One region of the Agromyces sp. Y558 genome, then DNA from elsewhere that is predicted to be linked to it. Evidence: predicted binding sites of a transcription regulator. Region 1 holds the regulator's gene; the other holds the start of a gene.

Evidence for each region. The regulator LexA, encoded in region 1, represses DNA repair genes until DNA is damaged. The targets are predictions, from matches to a motif close to TCGAACANNTGTTCGA.
Region 2: a site for LexA is predicted at 3,205-3,220, ahead of uvrA (excinuclease ABC subunit UvrA). Genes of this name have one in related genera too.

The regions. Positions count from the first base shown of each region.
Region 1 is NZ_JCAIUH010000001.1:2,479,139-2,486,257, reverse strand. It holds gene AC1C2T_RS11595 (histidinol-phosphate transaminase) at 1-263, opposite strand, end outside; gene AC1C2T_RS11590 (LysM peptidoglycan-binding domain-containing protein) at 349-750, opposite strand; gene lexA (transcriptional repressor LexA) at 1,020-1,697, shown strand; gene AC1C2T_RS11580 (alpha/beta fold hydrolase) at 1,745-2,524, opposite strand; gene metE (5-methyltetrahydropteroyltriglutamate--homocysteine S-methyltransferase) at 2,664-5,015, opposite strand; gene AC1C2T_RS11570 (methylenetetrahydrofolate reductase) at 5,012-5,998, opposite strand; gene hflX (GTPase HflX) at 6,320-7,119, opposite strand, start outside.
Region 2 is NZ_JCAIUH010000003.1:536,481-543,599, reverse strand. It holds gene rpsA (30S ribosomal protein S1) at 1-250, shown strand, start outside; gene coaE (dephospho-CoA kinase) at 369-980, shown strand; gene uvrB (excinuclease ABC subunit UvrB) at 1,044-3,110, shown strand; gene uvrA (excinuclease ABC subunit UvrA) at 3,276-6,167, shown strand; gene uvrC (excinuclease ABC subunit UvrC) at 6,172-7,119, shown strand, end outside.

The DNA.
Region 1 (7,119 bases):
GCCCACATCTGCGCCGGCTCGAGGCCGTGGCCCAGATAGCCGGCGAGTGCATGGCGCAACTCGGTGAACTCTCGATCGGGATAGCGATTGAGGGTGAGAATGGCGGCGGCGACGCGAGCGACCACATCGTGTGCGACGTCTTCGGGAATCGGATGCGTGTTCTCGTTGACGTTCAGCGCGACCGGAACGGACTGCTGCGGAGCCCCGTACGGGGTGCGACCACGAAGGTCATCGCGGATGGGGAGGTCTTCAAGACTCGTCACCCTTCAATGCTAACGATGCGCACCGAGGCCATTCGGCCAAGCCGTCATCGACCGACGGAAGCCCGAAGCTTCGCCTATTCGCGTGTCACGGGACGGCGGGAAGTGCGAGGCGCTGACCGGGTTCGACCACCGCGTCATCGAGCCCGTTGAGTCGCATGATCTCAGCAATGATCTCTCGCACATCGGCCCCGGGGTCGATCGACTCGGCGATCTCCCAGAGCGAATCGCCTTGCCCGACCGTCGTGTACTCGAACGACGCAGCCTCGAACGAGACGCCCCTGGATTCGACGTCGGCCGCGGCGCCGCCCGCGCCGATCACCGCCACGAATGCCCACACCACGAGCGGAAGTGCGGCGAGCGACGTGAACACGATGCGACCCCGTCGCGTCAGCCGGAGCGTCGTGCGCGCGGGAGTCACCGACGCCGCCTCCTCTCGCGGAAGGGCCCTCGGGGGCTGGAAGCCGGTCGTTGCGATCGCTGCACTCATGTCACACCTCCTGTAGGAGTCGCATCCGACCCTCGGCCGGGAGGGCCGGATGCGAAACTCTGTTCCGAACATACATTCGAATGACGAACAACGCAAGGGCGGACGCGGGGAATTCCGACGGACGGATTCCGCGACACACTCGAACAAATGTTTGCCGCGCGCGCGAGAGGCGGATACAGTTTCGAATGTCTGGAAGGGAGTCGACCGGACATCACCGACATCCGGTCGCGAAGCGGCCGCTACGAGGGGCGAAGACGTTGAGCACCGACATCGACGACGTGCAGGCGGCCGGCAGGCCACGCCGCCGAAAGAGCTTGAGCGCCAAGCAGATCTCGATCCTCGAGATGATCCAGCGCTCGGTCTCCAGTCGCGGCTACCCGCCGAGCATGCGCGAGATCGGTGACGCCGTCGGCCTCTCCTCGCTCTCGAGCGTCACGCACCAGTTGAACCAGCTCGAGCTCGCCGGGTACCTTCGGCGCGACCCCAACCGCCCTCGTGCGCTCGAAGTGCTCATTCAATTGCCCGGTGTCACCGAGCGCGCTGTGACCTCCTCCGACCCGACCCCGGTCGGTGACGCGGCCATGGTGCCGCTGGTCGGCCGTATCGCCGCGGGCGTGCCGATCACGGCCGAACAGCAGATCGACGAGGTGTTCCCCCTCCCCCGCCAACTGGTCGGCAAAGGCGAGCTGTTCATGCTGAAGGTCGTGGGCGACTCCATGATCGACGCCGCGATCTGCGACGGCGACTGGGTCGTGGTGCGATCGCAGCGCACAGCAGAGAATGGTGAGATCGTCGCGGCGATGCTCGACGGTGAGGCGACCGTGAAGGTGTTCCGCCAGCGCGACGGTCACACCTGGCTGCTGCCGCGGAACAGCGCGTTCGAGCCCATCGTCGGCGACCATGCCGAAGTGCTCGGCAAGATCGTCGCGGTGCTCCGAGCAGTCTGACTGGGCAACCCCGCCAGTCCGTTCCGGAGCGGCGGGGAGGCCCGGCTCTATGCTGCAGCCTGAACCGCGGGTCGAGCCGCGGCGAGAGCGCTCCCGACCGCGGCAGGCGTCAACGCGTTGAACCAGTCGAACACTGCATCCATGAACCCCGCGTGATCGTCACGGAACACCGTGTGGCCCGTGCCGCGCAGGGTCGCGACGGTCATGCCCTGTCCGCGCAGCTGCCGGGCGATCTTCGCCGTGATCAGCAGGCTCTTCTCCGCCAGGAGCACCAGAGTGGGGGCGACGAGGCGCACGGGCGGCACCAGCGGTCGCGTATCGGTGAAACCGAGGATGGTGCGCTTGTCCCAGTCTCGAAGCGTCGCGAGCTCGATCTCGACGTCGACCGCACTCCACTTCGGATTCATGCGCACCAGGGCCGACCGGCGCGGCCTCGGTGCTATCGCGAAGAATGCCTTGAACGCCCACCCCTTCACGCCCTTCGGGAAGGAGAAGGCCGGGTCGATGTAGATCGCCGCGCGAGGCGCAAGCCGATCGGCGACCAGGCTCGCCACCAGTCCGCCGAGCGAGTGACCCATGACGAGATCGGGCGGGCCGTCGAGCATCGGCGTGAGCGTCTCGACGACGTCGCTCGCCCACGCGGCGGGCGAGTAGTGCACAGCACGCGGGCTGCGTCCATGACCCGTCAGGTCGACCGCGAGCACCCGGAATCCCTGCGCCTCGAGTTCGGCAGTCACTCGGTGCCACGCACGGGAATCGGACATGATGCCGTGGATGAGGACCGCCGTTCGCGAACCCCCGCCGGATTCGTGGACCGCGAGTTGCATGAGACCAAGCTACGCGCTGCGGCTGTGCGTCGCCTCGGCACTAGCCGAGCGTCGGCCGTACGCTGGCCGAGCCCCATCCGCACGCTGACCGAACGGATGCCGAACGGATGCCGCGAGCCGCGGCATCCGCTCGCCCGTGCTACCCGGCGAGTACCGAAGCGGCGCGACCGGCCCGCACCGCACGGGTCGCCTCGACGATGTGCCGCAGCGACTCGACGGTCTCGTCGTAGCCGCGCGTCTTCAGGCCGCAGTCGGGGTTGACCCAGAGCCGGGTGGCGGGAATCGCGGCGGCTGCGCGCTCGAGGAGCGCCTGCACCTCGTCGACGCTCGGCACGCGCGGCGAGTGGATGTCGTAGACGCCCGGGCCGATGCCGTGATCGAATCCGCTCGTCTCGATGTCGTCGACGACCTCCATGCGGCTGCGGGCCGCTTCGATCGAGGTGACGTCGGCGTCGAGGTTCTTGATCGCATCGATCACGACGCCGAATTCCGAATAGCAGAGGTGCGTATGCACTTGCGTCGCGGAGTCCGCACCGCCGGTCGCGAGGCGGAAGGCACCGACCGACCAGTCGAGGTAGGCGGGCTGGTCGGCGCGCTTCAGCGGCAGCAGCTCTCGGAGCGCGGGTTCGTCGACCTGGATGACCCGGATGCCAGCCGCCTCGAGATCGGAGATCTCGTCGCGCAGGGCGAGTGCAACCTGTCGCGCCGTGGCGCCGAGCGGCTGGTCATCACGCACGAACGACCAGGCGAGGATCGTGACAGGGCCAGTCAACATGCCCTTCATGGGCTGCTCGGTCAGCGCCTGGGCGAACGCGGACCATTCGACCGTCATCGGCGCTGGCCGCGAGACATCGCCCCAGAGGATCGAAGGACGCGTGCAGCGCGAGCCGTACGACTGCACCCAGCCGTGCTTGGTGACCGCGAACCCGTCGAGGAGTTCGGCGAAGTACTGCACCATGTCGTTGCGCTCGGGTTCGCCGTGCACGAGTACGTCGAGTCCGAGGTCTTCCTGCAACCGCACGACGCGTTCGATCTCCTCGCGCATGAGCGAGGTGTACTCCTCGCCCGTGAGCGTGCCGTCCACGAAGCGAGCGCGGGCACGACGGATCTCGCCGGTCTGCGGGAACGACCCGATCGTCGTCGTCGGCAACTCGGGCAAGCCGAGCGACGCCTGCGCCGCAACACGCTCGTCGTAGCTCGCGCGGGCGAAGTCGCCCTTCGTGAGCGAGGCGAGGCGGTCGCGCACGACCGGCACGCGCACACCCGGCGCACCGCCACGATCGGCGAGGGCAGCGGATGCCGCGGCGAGCTCGCCCTCGATCGAGGCGCGCCCGTTCGCAAGTCCGCGACCGAGCGCGGCGACCTGGCCCACCTTCTGGTCGGCGAACGCGAGCCAGCCGACGAGTCGGGCATCGAGCGCATCCTCGTCTTCAACGTCGTGCGGCACGTGCAGCAACGAGGTGGAGGTGGACACTGCGACCGACGCGGCGAGGTGCTGAACTGCTTCGAGCTGCTCGAAGGCGGCAACCAGGTCGCCGCGCCAGATGTTGTGTCCGTCGATGACGCCCGCGACCACGGTCTTCGCGGCGAGCGACTCGGCCGTCGCGGGGTCGAGCGACTCGGGCAGGGCACCGCGCACGAGGTCGAGGCCGATCGCCTCAACCGGGGTGGCGGCGAGGGCGGGCAACGCGTCGTCGAGCGAGCCGTATGGCGCGGCGACGAAGGTCGCCGGGCGGCGCTCGAGGGAGCCCAGCGCGTCGTAGGTCGCGGCGACGGAATCGAGTACCCGGTCGCGCGCGACTTCGATGCTCTCGCTCACGAGGGCGGGCTCGTCGAGTTGCACCCATTCGGCTCCCGCTTCGGCGAGCTCTTCGAGCAGCGCTGCGTAGACGGGCACGAGGTCGGCGAGCCGGTCGATCGGCTGGAAGCTCTCTGGAGCCCCGGCGGCCGGCTTCGCGAGCAGCAGGAACGTGACGGGGCCGACGATCACGGGCCTGGTCACGAAGCCCGCGGCCTTCGCCTCAGCGAATTCGGAGAGGATCCGCTCGGCGTGCAGCGAGAATGCGGTGTCGGGGGCGATCTCGGGCACGAGGTAGTGATAGTTCGAGTCGAACCACTTGGTCATCTCGAGCGGGGCGTCGTCGCCGGCACCGCGGGCGATCGTGAAGTACCCAGCGAGGTCGACACCCCCGTGCTCATCGGCGAGCCCAGCGAAACGCGGCGGCACCGCACCGACGGCGACGGCCGCGTCGAGCACCTGGTCGTAGAACGAGAAGGTCTCGGGAATCCCGGAATCCGTGCGGCCGAGGCCGATGGAGGCGAGGCGTTCACGTGTCACGGCCCGGAGTTCGGCGGCCGACTGCTCGAGCTCGTCAGCAGAGATGGAGCCGGCCCAGAACGCCTCGACTGCTCGCTTCAGCTCGCGCCGACGCCCGATGCGCGGGTAGCCGAGGATCGTCGCGACCGGGAAGGCGGGTGCGGAGATGGTCATCGTGCGGTGTTCCTTTCGTCCGCGAGCCGGTCGGCGCGCAGCCCGAGTCGCTCGACGACGTCGAGCACGGCCTCATGGCGGTTGAAGGTGTAGAGGTGCAGACCAGGGACGCCGCCCGCGATGACGTCGGCGGAGAGCCGGGTGGCGAATGCGATGCCGAGCTCGGCCTGCGCCGCGGCATCCGGTTCGATCTCGAGGTTGATCGCCAGCTCTGCCGGCGGCTCGACGGCGGTCAACTCGGTCAGGCGTGCCAGGCGAGCGGGCGTCGTGACGGGCATGATGCCCGGCAGGATGGGGATCGTCACGCCGCCGACGCGCGCACGCTCGACGAAGCCGAGATAGTCGTCGGCACGCCAGAACAACTGCGTGATCGCGAGATTCGCCCCGGCGATCTCCTTGGCGAGCAGCGTGTCGACGTCTTGCCCGACGCCGCGCGAACGCGGGTGTCCGTTGGGGAACGCCGCAACCGCGACACGCTCGGGGCGAGGCCGTTCCTTGATGCGAGATGCCCCCGGGGTTCCCGGTACGTCGACCTGGCCGAACGGCTCCCGTTCCTCCTGCACTCGGTGGATGAGCTGCACGAGCTCCGCGGCGCTGCCGAGGTCGCCGATGCCGGCATCGGGGTCGGCGTCGGTCGGCGGGTCGCCGCGCAGCGCCAGGAAGCTCGTGATGCCGGCGTCGAGGAACTCGCGCACGAGCCTGTTGGCCTCAGCGTGGGAGGAGCCCACGCACGTGAGGTGGGCCATCGCTTCGACATGCGTGTGCTCGAGCATGTATCGCAGCACCGTGAGGGAGCGCGCGCGGGAGCTGCCTCCGGCACCGAACGTCACCGAGACGAATGCGGGATCGACCTCGGCGAGCCGATCGATGGTGCGGCCGAGGGCCAGCGCCGCGGCATCGGTGCGCGGCGGGTAGAGCTCGAAGGAGATCGGCAGCCCGGGCCGACAGTCGTCGCCCGATGCGTCGGATGCGGTCGATGCCATGGTGCTCCTGGCGAGCGGCAACGGGGCGAACACGGCATGCCGCGCTCCCCCGGCCGGAACGGCGGGTGGTTCTCGCGGGCGGGTGCCGGGCTCGGCGGTCGCTCCATGTGATCGGCTTCGGGCCGATCACAGATCGATCAAGAGCGACGATACGCCCATCCGCCGCCTGCGGACGTCTGTGACGCGAGGTGACACGAGGTCGCGGCATCCGTCGAGCTTTCGAACCACGGATGCCTCGGCGGTCGCGCCGGGGCAAATGCCGCGCTGGTCAGGCGCGCGCAGGTGCCCCGGTACTCGGTGACTGGTCGAGCGGCAGGTCGTTCACGCCCGAACGGATGCCGCCGCGAACTGCTCGAGCTGGCCAGCGAGTTCGGGCGAGGCAAGCGCACGGACACGCGTGCCGTCTTCGACATACTCGATCGACAGCACGCGCCCGGTCTCGTGGAGGGTCGAGACGACATCGCCCCGGTCGTATGGCACGAGCAGGTCGATCTCGACGGCAGGGTCGGGCAGCATGCGTGCGATCGCCTCGAGCACCTCGGGGATGCCCTCGCCCGTGCGGGCCGAGGCGAAGATCGCGCCCGGTTCGAGCCCGCGCAGCACGAGGCGGTCTTCAGGCGTCACGAGGTCGGCCTTGTTGAAGACGATGAGCTCGGGGATGTCGCGTGCCCCGACTTCACCGATGACGTCGCGCACCGTGGCGATCTGCCCGGCCGGGTCGGGGTGCGCTGCGTCGACGACGTGCACGATGAGATCGGAGTCGGCGACCTCCTCGAGGGTCGACCGGAATGCCTCCACGAGCTGGTGCGGCAGGTTGCGCACGAAGCCGACGGTGTCGGCGATCGTGTAGATGCGCCCGTCGGCCGTGGTGTTGCGACGCACGGTTGCGTCGAGGGTCGCGAACAGGGCGTTCTCGACGAGCACCCCGGCTCCGGTGATGCGGTTCAGGATGCTCGACTTGCCGGCATTCGTGTAGCCCGCGATCGCAACCGACGGCACCGCGTTGCGCTTACGGTTGGCGCGCTTGGCTTCACGCGCGGGCTTCATGCCGACGATCTGCTTGCGCAGCTTCGCCATGCGGGAGTGGATGCGACGCCGGTCGAGCTCGATCTTCGTCTCAC
Region 2 (7,119 bases), on a different contig from region 1:
CCCCGAGACCAACGAGTGGCGCGAGGGCTTCGATACTCAGCGCGAGAAGTGGGAGCAGGACTACGCTGCCGCCCAGGCTCGTTGGGAGGCGCACAAGAAGCAGGTCGCGCAAGCGAGCATTGCTGCTGCCGCCGACGACTCGTTCACCACGAGTGCTCCGTCGTTCACGGGCGACTCCGCCGGCGCGGGTACCCTCGCCGATGACGCGTCGCTCGCGGCGCTGCGCGAGAAGCTCTCGAGCAACAACTAGTCACGACCCGCAATTCGGAAGGCCGGTTCCCTCGGGAGCCGGCCTTCCGGCGTTCATGGCGCGGTCGGCCCGCCTCCTGGTGGCGTCGCGTCGAGTGTCGCACGGTTAGAGTGGTGGCGTGTATCTGATCGGTCTCACGGGCGGCATCGCCTCAGGAAAGTCCACCGTCGCACGTCGGCTCTACGAGCATGGCGCCGTGCACATCGATGCCGACCAGCTCGCACGGCGAGTGGTGGAGCCGGGCACGCCCGCACTGGCAGCGATCGTCGCCGAGTTCGGCGACGACGTGCTGCACCGCGACGGGTCGCTCGATCGGGCGAAACTCGGTGAGCAGGTGTTCGGCGACCCGGTCGCACTCGCGAAGCTCAACGCGATCGTTCATCCAGCCGTGCGCGAACTCTCGGCCAAGCTCTTCGCGAAGGCCGAACGGGAGGACCCCGATGCGGTCGTCGTCTACGACGTTCCGCTCCTCGTCGAGGCATCCGTCGACCACCCCTTCGATCTCATCGTCGTGACGAACGCGCCGCGGCGCACCCAGGTGGAACGGCTCGTGAAGGATCGAGGTCTCGAACCGATCCAGGCTGAGGCTCGCGTCGACGCGCAGGTCGACAACACCGCGCGGCTCGCGATCGCCGACGTCGTGATCGACACCGATGGGTCGCTCGCGCACACGATGAGTGAGACCGACGCCCTCTGGCGGCGAATCGTCGAGGAGCGCGCTCAGGCGTAGTGCGCTGCCAGTCCGAGAACGCTCCCAGCCGTGGTGTCGGCGGGCGATCCTAGACTGGAGAGCATGCAGGCCACACGATCCGTTCGACCATTCGAGGTCATCAGCGAGTACGTCCCGAGCGGCGACCAGCCGGCGGCGATCGCCGAACTCGCAGGTCGCATCAACGCGGGCGAGACCGACGTCGTGCTGCTGGGTGCGACCGGCACCGGTAAGTCGGCGACCACCGCCTGGCTCATTGAACAGGTGCAGCGGCCCACGCTCGTGCTCGCACACAACAAGACGCTGGCCGCGCAACTGGCCAACGAGTTCCGCGAACTCATGCCCAACAACGCGGTCGAGTACTTCGTCTCGTACTACGACTACTACCAGCCCGAGGCGTACGTGCCGCAGACCGACACCTTCATCGAGAAGGACTCGTCGGTCAACGCTGAAGTCGAACGGCTCCGGCACTCCACCACGAACTCATTGCTGAGCCGGCGCGACGTCGTGGTCGTCTCGTCGGTTTCGTGCATCTACGGCCTCGGTACGCCTGAGGAGTACCTCGGTGCCATGATGCCGCTGCAGGTCGGTCAACGGGTTGATCGCGACTGGCTCATCCGCAAGTTCGTCTCGATGCAGTACCAGCGCAACGACGTCGACTTCTCGCGCGGCAATTTCCGAGTGCGTGGCGACACGATCGAGATCATTCCGATCTACGAAGAACTGGCGATCCGCATCGAGATGTTCGGCGATGAGATCGAAGCGCTGTACAGCTTGCATCCGCTGACCGGGCAGGTAGTTGCAAAGCTCGACTCGGTGGCGGTGTTCCCGGGGTCGCACTACGTGGCGAGCACCGATGTGATGCAGCGGGCGATCGGCACGATCCGCATCGAACTCGAAGAGCGGCTCGCCGAGCTCGAGCGCGAGGGCAAGCTGCTCGAAGCGCAGCGGCTGCGCATGCGCACGACATTCGACCTCGAGATGATGGAGCAGATCGGCTTCTGCTCTGGCATCGAGAACTACTCGAGGCACATCGACGGCCGACAGGCGGGGGAGGCCCCGCATTGCCTCCTCGACTACTTTGCCGACGACTTCCTCGTGGTGATCGACGAGTCGCACGTCACGGTTCCCCAGATCGGCGCGATGTACGAGGGCGACTCCTCCCGCAAGCGCACTCTCGTCGAGCACGGGTTCCGCCTGCCGAGCGCGCTCGACAACCGACCGCTGAAGTGGGATGAGTTCAAGGCGCGCGTCGGTCAGACCGTCTATCTCTCGGCCACACCCGGTCGCTACGAGATGGGCATCGCCGACGGCGTGGTGGAGCAGATCATCCGCCCGACAGGACTCGTCGATCCGCAGATCATCGTGAAGCCGTCGAAGGGCCAGATCGATGATCTTCTCGACGAGATCCGCATTCGCGCCGAGCGAAACGAGCGCGTGCTCGTCACGACCCTCACCAAGAAGATGGCCGAAGAGCTCACCGACTTCCTCTCCGAGGCTGGGGTGCGAGTGCGCTACCTCCACTCAGATGTCGACACGCTGCGCCGCGTCGAGTTGTTGACCGAACTCCGGGCGGGTGTGTACGACGTCCTGGTCGGCATCAACCTTCTTCGTGAAGGGCTCGACCTGCCCGAGGTGTCCCTCGTCGCGATCCTCGACGCTGACAAAGAGGGGTTCCTGCGGTCGTCGACGTCACTCATCCAGACGATCGGTCGTGCCGCGCGAAACGTCTCGGGTGAGGTGCACATGTATGCCGATGTGCTCACCGATTCGATGAAGTCGGCGATCGACGAGACGACGAGACGACGAGATCGTCAGCTCGAGTACAACCGCGTCAACGGCATTGACCCGCAACCGCTTCGCAAGCGCATCGCCGACATCACCCAGGTGCTCGCACGCGAAGGCGCCGACACCGCCGCCCTGCTCGCCGGTCGCGATGCGAAGAAGAAGGCGCCGGTGCCGAACCTCCGGCGCGAGGGCATCGCTGCGGCCGGCGCGAACGACCTCGAAGACCTCATCCGCGATCTCAACGAGCAGATGCTCGTTGCGGCCGGCGAATTGAAGTTCGAACTCGCCGCGCGCTTGCGTGACGAGGTCTCCGATCTCAAGCGCGAGCTCCGCCAGATGGAGAAAGCCGGTCACCTTGGCTGAAGAGCGATCCCTGTTTCTCTGGCGCGCGCGCGTTGCCGCCGCGTCCATCGCCCGGTTCGCGCTCAGGCCGAGCGAGCCGTGATCTCGCCCCGATTCGAACGTATGTTCGCTCAGAGCGCGTGTGCGCGAGGCATCCGTGTCGGTGGTGCTCTCTAAACTCGAAGGGTGTCAGTTTCACGTCTCGATGCCCATTCGCACCTGAGTGTTCGCGGTGCCCGCGTACACAACCTGCAGAACGTCGACGTCGAGATCCCGCGTGATGCGATGGTGGTGTTCACAGGTCTCTCGGGCTCGGGCAAGTCCTCGCTCGCGTTCGACACGATCTTCGCCGAAGGGCAGCGACGTTACGTCGAGTCGCTCTCGGCCTACGCTCGCCAGTTCCTGGGGCAGGTCGACCGCCCTGATGTCGACTTCATCGAGGGCCTGAGCCCTGCAGTCTCGATCGACCAGAAGTCGACGAACCGGAACCCGCGCTCGACCGTCGGCACGATCACCGAGATCTACGACTACATGCGCCTCCTTTGGGCGCGCATCGGTGTGCCGCACTGCCCGGTCTGCGGTGAGCGCATCCAGCGGCAGACGGTGCAGCAGATCGCAGACCAGCTCATGGAGTTGGCTGAGGGCACCCGCTACCAGGTCGTGAGCCCGGTCGTGTCGAAGAAGAAGGGCGAGTTCGTCGACCTCTTCCGCGACCTCGCCGCCCAGGGGTACACGCGCGCCGTCGTCGACGGCGACGTCATCAGACTCGATGAACCGCCGACGCTGAAGAAGCAGGTCAAGCACGACATCTCGGTGGTGATCGACCGGCTCGTCGCAAGCCCCGACATGCTCGGCCGCCTCACCGACTCCCTCGAGACGGCGCTGCGACTGACCGACGGCGTCGTGCAGATCAACTACATCGACGAGACCGGGCCGGCCGCATGGGCGACGTTCTCCGAGAAGCTCTCCTGCCCCAATCAGCACCCGATCCAACTCACCGAAATCGAACCGCGCACCTTCTCGTTCAACGCGCCGTTCGGTGCCTGCCCAGAGTGCTCCGGGCTCGGCACGCGAATGTCGGTCGACGATGCGCTGCTGCTCGGCGACCCGAGCCTGAGCATCACCGAGGGGGTCATCATTCCATGGACCTCGCAGGGCAAGAGTCTCTACAACTACTACGAGAAGCTCCTCGGCGGGCTCGCCCGAGATCTCGAGTTCTCGCTCGATACCCCGTGGGAGGAGCTCGACGAGGTGGCTCGCCAGGCAGTGCTCCGTGGTGACAACTTCGAGGTCAAGGTGAAGTGGCGCAACCGCTACGGCCGCGAGATGAGCTACACCTCCGGCTTCGAGGGCGTCGTGCCCTACATCGAGCGTCAGTACCTGCAGGCCGAGACCGATGTGCAGCGCGCGCGCTGGTCGGAGTACCTGCGAGAGGTGCCGTGCCCGGTCTGCGACGGCAAGCGTCTGAAGCCCGAGGTGCTGTCGGTGCTCATCCACGACGCGAGCATCGCCGACGTCGGCCTGCTGAGTCTCACCGACGCCCGTGCATTCATGGATCGCCTCGAACTCAGTGATCGCGAGAAGGCCATCGCCGCGCAGGTGCTGCGCGAGATCAAGCTGCGTCTCGACTTCCTGATCCGCGTCGGGCTCAGCTATCTCGACCTCTCTCGCGCGGCGGCAACCCTCTCCGGCGGAGAAGCGCAGCGCATCCGTCTGGCGACGCAGATCGGTTCCGGTCTCACCGGCGTGCTCTACGTGCTCGACGAGCCGAGCATCGGCCTCCACCAGCGTGACAACCGTCGACTCATCGACACCCTGATCGCACTTCGCGATCTCGGCAATACCCTCATCGTCGTCGAACACGATGAAGACACGATCCGCACGGCCGACTGGATCGTCGACATCGGACCGGGCGCGGGCGTGAACGGCGGCACTGTCGTGCACTCCGGCAGCTACGCCGATCTCGTGAAGAACACGCGTTCACTCACGGGCGACTACCTGTCGGGCCGCAAGGCGATTCCGATTCCCGAGACGCGCCGCCCCGTCGACCCCGAGCGCACGATCACCGTGCAGGGCGCAGAGGCCAACAACCTGCGCGGTGTCGACGTCGAGTTCCCGCTCGGCATCCTCACCGCCGTGACCGGCGTGAGCGGCTCGGGCAAGTCGTCACTCGTGAACGACATCCTGTACCGGGTGCTCGCGAACCGCCTCAACGGCGCCCGGAAGGTCGCGGGCAAGCACCGTCGCGTCACCGGGCTCGATCAGCTCGACAAGGTGGTGCATGTCGACCAGGCACCGATCGGGCGCACGCCGCGATCGAACCCGGCCACCTACACCGGTGTCTTCGACCGCATTCGCACCCTCTTCTCCGAGACGACCGAGTCGAAGGCCCGTGGCTACCTCCCCGGCCGGTTCAGCTTCAACGTCAAGGGCGGCCGTTGCGAGGCGTGCTCGGGTGACGGCACGATCAAGATCGAGATGAACTTCCTGCCCGACGTCTACGTCGCGTGCGAGGTGTGCGGTGGCAAGCGGTACAACCGCGAGACCCTCCAGGTGCACTACAAGGGCAAGAACATCGCCGAAGTGCTCGAGATGCCGATCAGTGAGGCGGCTGAGTTCTTCGAGCCCATCTCGGCGATCCACCGCTACCTGAAGACGCTCGTCGATGTCGGCCTCGGTTACGTGCAGCTCGGACAGAGCGCCACGACGCTCTCCGGCGGCGAGGCGCAGCGCGTGAAGCTCGCAACCGAGCTGCAACGTCGTTCCAACGGCCGTAGCGTGTACGTGCTCGACGAGCCGACCACCGGTCTGCACTTCGAAGACGTGCAGAAGCTGCTCAAGGTGCTTGGCAAGCTCGTCGATAAGGGCAACACTGTGATCGTGATCGAACACAGTCTCGATGTCATCAAGTCGGCCGACTGGATCATCGACCTCGGACCCGAAGGCGGGTCGGGTGGCGGCCAGATCGTGGCGACCGGCACACCAGAACAGGTCGCGGCCATGCCCGAGAGTCACACCGGCTACTTCCTGCGCGAGATGCTCGACGCGGCGTCGGTGCGAGCCGAGGTCGCCAGCTGAGGCGATGAACACAGCATTGTCGAGCACGCAGGGCGTCCCGTACCGCCCGAAGACGGGCGAGATCCCCACATCTCCCGGCGTCTATCGGTTCCGTGACGCCGACCGGCGCGTGTTGTACGTCGGCAAGGCGAAGAACCTGCGCGCGCGACTGTCGAATTACTTCGCCCCCCTCCACACGCTGCACGAGCGCACCCGCCGGATGGTCACCACCGCAGCTTCGGTGGAATGGACGGTCGTCGCGAACGAAGTCGAGGCGCTGCAGCTCGAGTTCACGTGGATCAACGAGTTCGACCCGCCGTTCAACGTGCAGTTCAAAGATGACAAGTCCTACCCGTACCTTGCTGTGACGCTCGCTGACGAGGCGCCGCGCGCGGTGGTCACCCGCAACCGCAACATTCGCGGAGCCCGGTACTTCGGCCCGTATCCCAAGGTCTGGGCCGTCAACGAGACTCTCGAGATCCTGCTCAAGCTCTTCCCCATCCGCACGTGCAAAGACTCCGACTACCGCCGGGCCATCGCCAGTGGAAAGCCCTGCTTCGCCGGGCAGATCGGACGCTGTTTCGGCCCGTGCTCCGGTCGCGTCAGCGTCGAAGAGCACCGCGAGAACGTCGACCGCTTCGTCTCCTTCATGGCGAGTCAAGACCGGCGCATCCTCGGCGAGCTCACGCAGCGCATGCGCACGGCCGCCGCAGCGCAAGACTACGAATCGGCTGCACGACTGCGCGACCGGCTGCAGGCCGCGACGTCGTTCTTCGAGAAGAGTGCTGTGGTGCTCGGCGAGAAGGTCGACATCGACGTATTCGGAATCGACCACGATGAGCTCGCAGCGGCCGTACAACTGTTCATCGTTCGCGGCGGCCGCATCCGCGGTGTCCGTTCGTGGACCGTCGACAAAGAGCTCGATGTGCCGCTCAGCGATCTCGTCGACTCCGTGGTGCAGAACGCCTATGGT